Regions from separate parts of the Butyricicoccus faecihominis genome, predicted to be linked through region 1. Evidence: predicted binding sites of a transcription regulator. Region 1 holds the regulator's gene; each other region holds the start of a gene.

Region 1 (3,282 bases):
GCCTTTACCAGATACGGCTTGCCGATGCGGCCTGCGTTGATCTGTGCCTTTGCATCCGCGTAGGACGGATCGTAGCGGCGCATAAAGCCAAGGAAGAAGATCTTGTCCGGGTGACGTTCAACGGCAGCCTCAGCGCGCTTGCACTCCTCGAGCGAGCAGCCGAGCGGCTTGTCGGTGAAGACGTGCTTGCCTGCATCGAGCGCGTACTCGATCATCCAGCAGTGCTCCGGAGAGGAGGAGACGATAACGACAGCTTCAATGTCTGCCTCGTCAACCATTTTCTTGTAGTCCGTGGTGGTGTACTCTACCTTGAGGTAGTCCTTTGCCCAGTCCAGCTCCTTCTGCACGAGCGAGCAGGCAGCGACCAGCTTGCAGCCGGGAATCTTGAACGCGAGATTCTGCGCGTGTACCGAACCGAGGCGGCCCAAACCAACGATGCCAACTTTGATTTCCTTCATGTTTGTTCTCCTTTTTATAGAGCGGATTTTCTCTCTACGGCAATCGAACGATTGCCTGTCTCTCTCATAGTAATTCTATCACTGCGTGGACGCGAACGCAAGGAAAAACGACCAAATCAGAGCATTTTTCATACGGTGAAAATTGGCATTTCAGCACTCGGCAGACGAGTGTGATAAAATTCCGACCATCATTTCATAAATTGTTCACAAACAGCACTTGACTTTGTCCGTATGTGGTGGTAAATTAAGTTTAGCACTCGGGGAGATGGAGTGCTAACAACCGAAAGAAAGGAGTCTGCTTCGGTGGAGCTTTCGGAACGTAAAAAACAAATACTCAAAGCCATCATCGGCGATTACATCCGCACGGCTGAACCGGTTGGCTCCAAGGCATTGACCGAGGGACACGAGCTGCCGTTCTCGTCCGCCACCATCCGCAATGAGATGAGTGAACTGGAGGACATGGGCTACCTCGAAAAGCCGCACACCTCTGCGGGACGAATCCCCTCACCGCAGGGTTATCGACTGTATGTGGATGAACTGATGGAGCGCCCGGCCGACAATGCGGAGGACGGAAACGCACTGCAGAACAGTGTGCTTACCAAGGTACGCGAGCTTGACCACCTCATTCAGGAAGCCGGCAAGCTGCTCACCAGTCTGACGAATTACGCGTCGGTTGCTATCACACCGGCCATGACGCAGATCGCCATCCGGCAGTTTGAGATCATTGCAGTCGATAAGATGAATTTCGTAATCGTAGTAGTTACGGATTCGGGCACGGTCAAGAATAAAATGGTCCGCACGGTGGCCGAGGTCTCCAAGGATGAGGCCGAGCTGCTCACCTATGTGCTCAACCAGACGTTGACCGGACTGCCGCTCTCGAGCATCACCGCCGAGCGATTCGACATTGTGCGCCGCGCCGCGGGATTGACCGCGCTGCTCGCTCCGGTGGCCGAGTACATCGCAGAGCTGATCACCGAGCTGAGCGACCAGAAGGTTTACCTCGACGGTGCCAGCAAGCTGCTTCGTTTTCCGGAGTACCGCGATACGAAAAAGGCGCAGACGCTGCTCGATTACATGGAGGACGACCGTAAGCACCTGCTGCCGGCCACCCGCAAGATCGACGGCATCCAGTTCTTCATCGGACCGGAAAACGGTGAAAACCCGCTGAGTGAAACCTCGGCGATTTACGCAAAATACGATATCGGCAAGATCGGTCAGGGTGCGATCGGCATCGTGGGTCCGACCCGCATGGATTACGCCAAGCTGTCCGCACAGCTCAGCCGCTTTGCAAAAGGGCTGAACAAGCTGATTGCCGAGACATTTTTAGATGAAAAAGACGGAAATCATTGATTTCCTGTAAACGGAGGCACAAAACGACATGAGCAAAAAGACAAAGCCGGAGGCGGAAGAGCAGGAGCAGGTAAAGACCGAGGCTCCCGCAGAGGAGACCGCTAAGGCTGATGCAAAGCCCGCGACGGACTGGGAAGCCAAGTATAACGACTTGAACGATCGTTATCTCCGCATGGCGGCGGAGTACGACAACTTCCGCAAGCGCAGCCAGCGCGAGCGCGAGCAGGCGTACACCGATGCAGTCAGCCGCGCCGTAACCGCACTGCTGCCGACCTACGATAACCTCGAGCGGGCGCTCAAGGCAGAGACCGCCGACACCGAATATAAAAAGGGTGTCGAGCTGACCATGACGCAGCTGACCGAAAGCCTCAAGGGCATTAACGTCACCGTCATCGACGCTACCGCAGGCACCGCATTCGATCCGAACTTCCACAACGCGGTTATGCACGTTGAGGATGAAAGCCTCGGTGAGAATGTTATCGCGGAAACCTTCCAGCAGGGCTTCCAGATCGGCGATAAGGTTATTCGCCATGCGATGGTGAAGGTTGCAAACTGATTACTAACTATTAATTAAAGTAAACTAAATCCTAACTATTAAGGAGTGTATTTATTATGGGTAAGATCATTGGTATTGACCTTGGTACGACGAACTCTTGTGTATCTGTTATGGAGGGCGGCGAAGCCGTAGTCATCCCTAACGCTGAGGGTGCGCGCACCACTCCGTCTGTTGTTGCATTTTCCAAGGACGGCGAGCGTATGATCGGTCAGGTCGCTAAGCGCCAGGCTGTAACCAACGCTGACCGTACCATTATTTCTATTAAGCGTCACATGGGCACCGACTACCGCGTAAACATCGACGGCAAGCCGTACTCCCCGCAGGAGATTTCCGCTATGATCCTGCAGAAGCTGAAGGCTGACGCAGAAGCATACCTCGGCCAGCCGGTCAATCAGGCGGTCATCACCGTTCCGGCTTACTTCTCCGACTCGCAGCGTCAGGCTACCAAGGATGCCGGCAAGATCGCAGGTCTGGAAGTTCTGCGTATCATCAACGAGCCGACCGCTGCTGCGCTGGCTTACGGCGTAGATAAGGAATCCGAGCAGAAGATCATGGTTTACGACCTCGGCGGCGGTACGTTCGATGTATCCATCCTGGATATCGGCGAGGGCGTTCTGGAGGTTCTGTCCACCGCAGGTGATACCCACCTCGGCGGCGATGACTTCGACCAGCGCATCATCGACTGGATGGTTGACGAGTTCAAGAAGTCCAACGGCATTGACCTGTCGAATGACCGTATGGCTATGCAGCGCCTGAAGGAAGCTGCTGAGAAGGCAAAGATCGAGCTGTCCGGCATGAGCCAGACCTCCATCAACCAGCCGTATATCACCGCAGACGCAACCGGCCCGAAGCACCTCGAGCTGACCCTGACCCGTGCAAAGTTCAACGAGCTGACCGCAGACCTCGTAGAGCGCACCA
Region 2 (3,282 bases), on a different contig from region 1:
GCTGTGCGCTCGCCAACCGTGCCGTTATAGGAAAACTCGTCGCCCGGATTGAGGATAGTGCCGTTGATGGCTTTAGCCGCCAGACGGATGTTGTTCGTACGCGGTGCGTTGCCCTCATCGAGATTGGTCGCCGTACGCGCGAGTGTATCGTGGAACAGCTTCGCCTTGAGCGCCTCTGCCGTGATGGACGGCTGGGTGATCGTCACAGGAATGGTGTAGGTCTCTTGCGAGCCGTCGCCAATGATCTCCTTGGCCTTATCGGTGTCGAACGACACGCCTGCCTTGCCTGCGATGATGGTCTTGCCGTCCTCCTTGCTGACGGTAGCGTTGACCGGGGCACCGATAATGTCGGCTGCAATCTTGTCAACGTCAATCGCCGGAGCGGCTGTCACATCGGTCGAGACCTCATACGGCTCAAAGTCCATCAGGCGGATCTGATCAGTCAGCGCCTGCTCTACCGCATCCGTGTCAAACTTGACGCCCGGCTTGCCGGAATGCACGATCAGATTGCTGTCCTGCAGCTCCCAGGTCGGATTGACCGGTTCGGTCAGCGCCGTGTCCGCGATTTCGTTGAGCGTGCCGCGCAGGCTTTCCTCGTCTACAGTTGCTGCAATCTGCGCCTCTCTGTGACCGCGCATTGCGCCGATGATATCGCGCACGCGCTCGATCGGATTGCCGGTGCGGCCTATTTCATAGGCGTTCTCGGCGGACTGGATGCCGTCCACGTTTTTCAGCACCTTATCGACCGGAATATCATAGTTGGAGCCGTAAATCGTCACCGTGACATTCTTGCCCTCGTACAGTGGCGCACTCTGGTCCTCGATGGTGTTTGCCGCATCATCGCGGTTCATGCCCCCGACCGCGATTGGTCCGACAGTCACGCCCGGAAAAACATTCGGGTAGCAGTACACATAGCCGAATGCACCGGCTGCCGCTGCAATGACAACGCCGACGGCAATCTTTACACCGATAGGAACACGACGTTTCTTCTTCGGCTGCTTCGCTTCCGTCTGGATGACCTGCGCCGGTTTTTCCGGCTTTTTGGCCTGCTTTTTGATCAAATGCGCTCCCTTCTTCGGTTTGTTTGCGCTTTTATCTGCCATGAGTATACCTCTTAACTAATCTATGCTTGGAATATGCTTTGGATTCTCGATGCACCCGCCATTATTCGACAGGTATACCTTTATATTATAGCGCCCTGTATTCATGATAGCAACCACAAATTCGGATAAATTCGGTATACGCCGTCATAATCTGTCGCTTTAACTTGCTATCACGGCTCTTTTCTGCTATAGTATTATTAGTATGCTAAAATTTTTGTGAAAAAGAGGAGTAAATGCAAGTGAAACAATTAGGACTGTTAATTCGACTGATTATCGGCATCATCGCCGGTATCCTCATCGGTATGTGCGGACAGTGGTTCGGCATCGCGGACACTGGGTTCTTCGTTGCCATCATCCGCCTGCTGGCAACCTTTACCTCGCTGTTCTCAACCTTCCTGTCATTCATGATCCCGCTGATCATCCTGTCGTTCATCACGGTCGGCATGGCAGAGCTTGGCAAGAAGGCCAACCGTCTGTTCGGTCTGACCCTGCTGCTGGCCTACGGCACAACCGTTATTTCCGGCCTGCTGACCTTCTTCATCGGCAAGGCCGTTCTGCCGGGGCTCATTCAGCCCATCACCGGCGATGTACTCGAGAGCAACGCCTTCGAGCCGCTGTTCTCCATCACGGTTGACCCGGTGTTCGGCGTTATGACCGCACTTGTGCTCGCGTTCGTGATCGGCATCGGCATGGCAAATCTTAAGGGCGATTCCCTGCTGAACGTTTTCCGCGATCTGCAGAAAATCGTTACCGGCGTACTCAGCCGCATCATCATTCCGCTGATCCCGATTCACATTGCTGGTCTGTTCGCCAATATCGCAGCCGAGGGCCGTCTGGCGGCTACCGTCAAGATGTTCGCTTCCCTGTATGCTATCATTATTGTGCTGCAGCTGCTGTACATCTTGTCTCAGTTTGGTCTGGCAAGCATTGTCTGCCGCAAGAACCACTTCAAAAGCATGAAGAACGCCGCTCCGGCGTACTTTACCGCACTCGGCACCCAGTCGTCTGCATCGACTATTCCGATTGCGCTGAACTGTGCATATAATAACAATATAAATAACGACGTTGCCGACTTTGTCGTTCCGCTGTGCGCTACCATCAACCTCAACGGCGATACCATCTGCCTCGTACTCGGCTCGATGGGCATCATGCTTGCAAGCGGCATGAACCCGACCTTTGCCATGTTTGCTCCGTTTGTATTCATGCTGGGCGTTACCATGGTTGCGGCTCCGGGTGTACCGGGCGGCGGCGTTATGTCGGCACTCGGCCTGATCACCTCGATGCTCGGCTTCACCGACCCGATGCAGCAGCTTATCATCGCCCTGCACTTCTCGCAGGACAGCTTCGGCACTGCTACCAACGTCACCGGCGACCAGGCGATTGCCCTCATCGTGGACAAGGTAGACCGTTCTGCTTCCGAAAAATAACCGGGAAGTTGTTTTATGACCATCCCCCGGTCATAAAACAACTTCCAATCTCCTGAAAGGCGGCGATTCCGGTAAATGGATATTCTGCTCGATATTGTGCATTCAGTTGACTACGGCGTTCTCGCGTACATCTCGGAGCACTGGCGCGGTGGTCTGTCCGACACAGTCTGGAAGGTGTTCTCCCTGCTGGGCAGCTACGGTGCTGTCTGGATTACGCTTGCCGTACTGCTGCTGTTCTTCCGGCGAACACGCCGCGCCGGTGCGGCGATGCTGATCGCGCTCGGTGTCGGCTTTCTGCTTGGCAACGTGTTCCTCAAGAACCTTGTCATGCGGCCGCGTCCATTTGTCACCCACACCGACCTGACGGCGCTGCTCGTTCCGGAGGACCCGTGGTCGTTTCCGTCCGGACACACGCTCAGCTCGTTTGCGGCAGCTTCGGCGCTGTACTTCTTCCACTATAAAACCGGTTTTCTGGCCTTTCTGCTGGCGGCAGCCATTGCGTTTTCGCGGCTGTATGCCAGCGTCCATTACCCGACCGACGTACTGGCCGGAGCGGTCATCGGCGTGCTGTGCGGCATTATCGCTGCATGGCTGACCGACCGCGTTACCGACCAGTGCCACACACTCCGGCTGAGAAAGGGCAAAAAATGAATCAATACAAACGCCTTCTCGGCAATACCTTTATCTTTGCGATAGGCACGTTCAGTTCCAAGATTCTCGTCATCCTCATGCTGCGTTTCTACACCGGCATG
Region 3 (3,282 bases), 270 kb from region 1:
GGCATCGTCGCGGACGAGCTGCGCTTCGGCGGCAGGCTGACCGACGTGCACGCGGAAAACGGCCGCGTGCTGTTCACCGGTGACGAAAACACGCTTGCATGGGCGAACCTGAACCTGCGGTGCGCCGAGCGTGTGCTCATCCGCATCGGCACATTCAAAGCCAAAACGTTCGACCAGTTGTTCGAGGGCGTAAAAGCACTCCCGTGGGAGCAGTTCATTTCGGCAGACGGCGCATTTCCGGTCAAGGGTCACAGTCTGGACTCCACGCTGCACTCGATTCCGGACTGCCAGAAGATCATCAAAAAGGCAGTCGTATCGCGCCTGGGCGCGAAGTACGGTCAGACCTGGTTTGATGAGATTGGTGAAAAGTATCAGATTCAGTTCGCCATCATGCACGATGTGGCTGAGCTGTACCTCGATACCTCGGGTGCCGGTCTGCACAAGCGCGGCTACCGCGCCAACAGCAATGCGGCGCCGCTTCGTGAGACGCTGGCGGCGGCTATGGTCAAGCTGGCGCGCTGGCGCGGGCGCGATCCGTTCCTCGACCCGTTCTGCGGCTCGGGCACGATCGCGATTGAGGCGGCCATGATCGCGCAGCGCCGTGCCCCCGGTCTGCTGCGCCGCTTTGACGCGGAAAGGTGGAGCTGCTTTGACAAGTCGGTCTGGCAGCAGGCGCGCGAGAGTGCGCTCGACCTTGCCCAGCCGGACGCAAAATTCGATATCGTCGGCAGCGACATCGACCCGGACTGCGTGCAGCTGTCCATCGAGAACGCGCGCAAGGCCGGTGTAGCGAACACGGTGTTCTTCGAGCGCGCGGACGCAGTAAAGCGCGATTACAGCGGTGCAGGCGTACTGTTTGCCAATCCGCCGTACGGTGAGCGTCTGCTGGACTTGCAGCAGGCGGAAAAGCTGTACGCCGACCTCGGCAGAGCGACAAAAAACAGCCCGATGAAGCAGTATCTGCTCAGCTCGGACCCGCTGTTCGAGCGTTGCTACGGCCGCAAGGCGGATAAGCGCCGCAAGCTGTATAACGGCATGATCAAGTGCGAGCTGCATATGTATTTTAAAGACCCATCTGCACAGGATAAGCCGGTAAATAAGCACTCCGACCGTCCGTCTGCTAAACGACCGGCAAAACACTGAGCAGTACAGGGCACTGTTCATAATTTGTTCAGAAAATTTTTGTGAAAATTCCGGATTACCCCCTTGCATATTGCGGCTCCTTGGTGTAAGATAATACTCGAAGTTAGCACTCGGGTAATTTGAGTGCTAACCCCCAACATTGTAAAATCTTATTTTTCATAGGAGGAATCCATTATGAAGCTCAAGCCCCTTTGCGACCGCGTAGTTATCAAGATGGTCGAGGCGGAGGAGACCACCGCAAGCGGCATTATTCTTACCGCATCCGCACAGGAGAAGCCCCAGGTTGCTGAAATCATTGAAGTAGGCCCGGGCGGTGTTGTTGACGGCAAGGAAATCAAGATGGAAGTTCAGAAGGGCCAGAAGGTCATTACCGGCAAGTACACCGGTACTGAGGTTAAGCTGGACGGCGAGAAGTATATCATCGTTCGTCAGAGCGACATTCTGGCAATCGTAGAGTAATTTTCAGGAGGTAATTCATCATGGCTAAGCAGCTTATTTACGGCGAGGACGCGCGCAAGGCTCTGCAGCGCGGTATTGATCAGCTCGCTGATACCGTTAAGGTAACCATCGGTCCGAAGGGCCGCAATGTTGTACTGGATAAGAAGTACGGCGGTCCGCTGATCACCAACGACGGTGTTACCATCGCTAAGGAGATCGAGCTGGACGACGCTTTCGAGAACATGGGCGCACAGCTTGTTAAGGAAGTTGCCACCAAGACCAACGACATCGCAGGCGACGGCACCACCACCGCTACCGTTCTGGCGCAGGCTTTCGTTCGTGAGGGCCTGAAGAACGTAGCAGCAGGTGCAAACCCGATGGTAATGCGCCGCGGTATCGCCAAGGCAGTCAAGGCTGCTGTTGCAGCGATTGCTGAGAACTCCAAGAAGGTTGACGGCACGAACGACATCGCCCGTGTAGGCGCTATCTCCTCCAGCTCCGACGAGATCGGCACCCTGATCGCAGAGGCTATGGAGAAGGTTTCTACCGACGGCGTAATCACCGTTGAGGAGTCCAAGACCGCTGAGACCTACTCTGAGGTTGTTGAGGGCATGCAGTTCGACCGCGGTTATATCACCCCGTATATGTGCACCGACACCGAGAAGATGGAAGCAAACTTGGACGACGCTCTGGTGCTGATCACCGATAAGAAGCTGTCCAACATTCAGGAGCTGCTGCCGATCCTTGAGCAGGTTGTTAAGGCCGGCAAGAAGCTGCTGCTCATTGCTGAGGACGTTGAGGGCGAGGCTCTGTCCACCCTGATCGTAAACCGTCTGCGCGGCACCTTCACCTGCGTAGCTGTTAAGGCTCCGGGCTTTGGCGATCGCCGCAAGGATATGCTCCGCGACATCGCAATCCTGACCGGCGGTACCGTAATCTCTGAGGAGGTTGGTATCGAGCTGAAGGACGCTACCATGGATATGCTGGGTTCTGCTCGTCAGATCAAGGTGACCAAGGAGAATACCACCATCGTTGACGGTGCTGGCGACAAGCAGGCTATCGCAAACCGCGTTGCTGAGATCCGCGGCGCGATCGAGCGCACCACCTCTGACTTCGACCGTGAGAAGCTGCAGGAGCGTCTGGCTAAGCTGGCCGGCGGCGTAGCAGTTATCAAGGTTGGCGCTGCAACCGAGACCGAGATGAAGGAGCAGAAGCTCCGCATCGAGGATGCACTGAACGCAACCCGCGCAGCTGTTGAGGAAGGCATCGTAGCAGGCGGCGGCGTAGCTTATGTAAACGCTATCGCAGCGGTTGAGGCTCTGGCTGCCGAGGCAACCGGCGATGAGAAGACCGGTATGCAGATCGTTGCACGCGGTCTGGAAGCACCGATGAAGCAGATCGCTGCCAACGCAGGCATCGAGGGCGCAATCGTTGTTGATAAGGTAAAGCACGCTGACAAGGTTGGCTACGGCTTTGACGCTGCAACCGAGACCTACGGCGACATGATTGCAAACGGCATCGTTGACCCGACCAAGGTAAACCGTTCCGCACTCCAGAACGCAGCTTCCGTTGCTTCGATGGTTCTGACCACCGAGAGCCTGGTTGCTGATAAGAAGGAGCCGGTTCCGGCTGCTCCGGCTGCACCGGATATGGGTGGTATGTACTAAGAAGTAGCGAAAAACACTGCAAACACTGGAGATT

What was found. Region 1 encodes HrcA, which represses chaperone genes, less so after heat shock. Its sites were predicted from a motif close to TGTTAGCACTCNNNNNNNNNGAGTGCTAACA; they were not measured.
Region 2: a site for HrcA is predicted at 1,189-1,219, ahead of IEY11_RS07485 (cation:dicarboxylate symporter family transporter). Genes of this name have one in related genera too.
Region 3: a site for HrcA is predicted at 1,245-1,275, ahead of IEY11_RS01180 (co-chaperone GroES). Genes of this name have one in related genera too.

Annotation. Positions count from the first base shown of each region.
Region 1 is NZ_BMQH01000001.1:4,305-7,586, forward strand. Features, by position in the region: gene IEY11_RS00025 (Gfo/Idh/MocA family protein) at 1-458, opposite strand, end outside; gene hrcA (heat-inducible transcriptional repressor HrcA) at 762-1,808, shown strand; gene grpE (nucleotide exchange factor GrpE) at 1,837-2,364, shown strand; gene dnaK (molecular chaperone DnaK) at 2,421-3,282, shown strand, end outside.
Region 2 is NZ_BMQH01000006.1:136,263-139,544, forward strand. Features, by position in the region: gene IEY11_RS07480 (VanW family protein) at 1-1,103, opposite strand, end outside; gene IEY11_RS07485 (cation:dicarboxylate symporter family transporter) at 1,343-2,530, shown strand; gene IEY11_RS07490 (phosphatase PAP2 family protein) at 2,606-3,181, shown strand; gene IEY11_RS07495 (lipopolysaccharide biosynthesis protein) at 3,178-3,282, shown strand, end outside.
Region 3 is NZ_BMQH01000001.1:269,346-272,627, reverse strand. Features, by position in the region: gene IEY11_RS01185 (THUMP domain-containing class I SAM-dependent RNA methyltransferase) at 1-1,143, shown strand, start outside; gene IEY11_RS01180 (co-chaperone GroES) at 1,318-1,602, shown strand; gene groL (chaperonin GroEL) at 1,623-3,248, shown strand.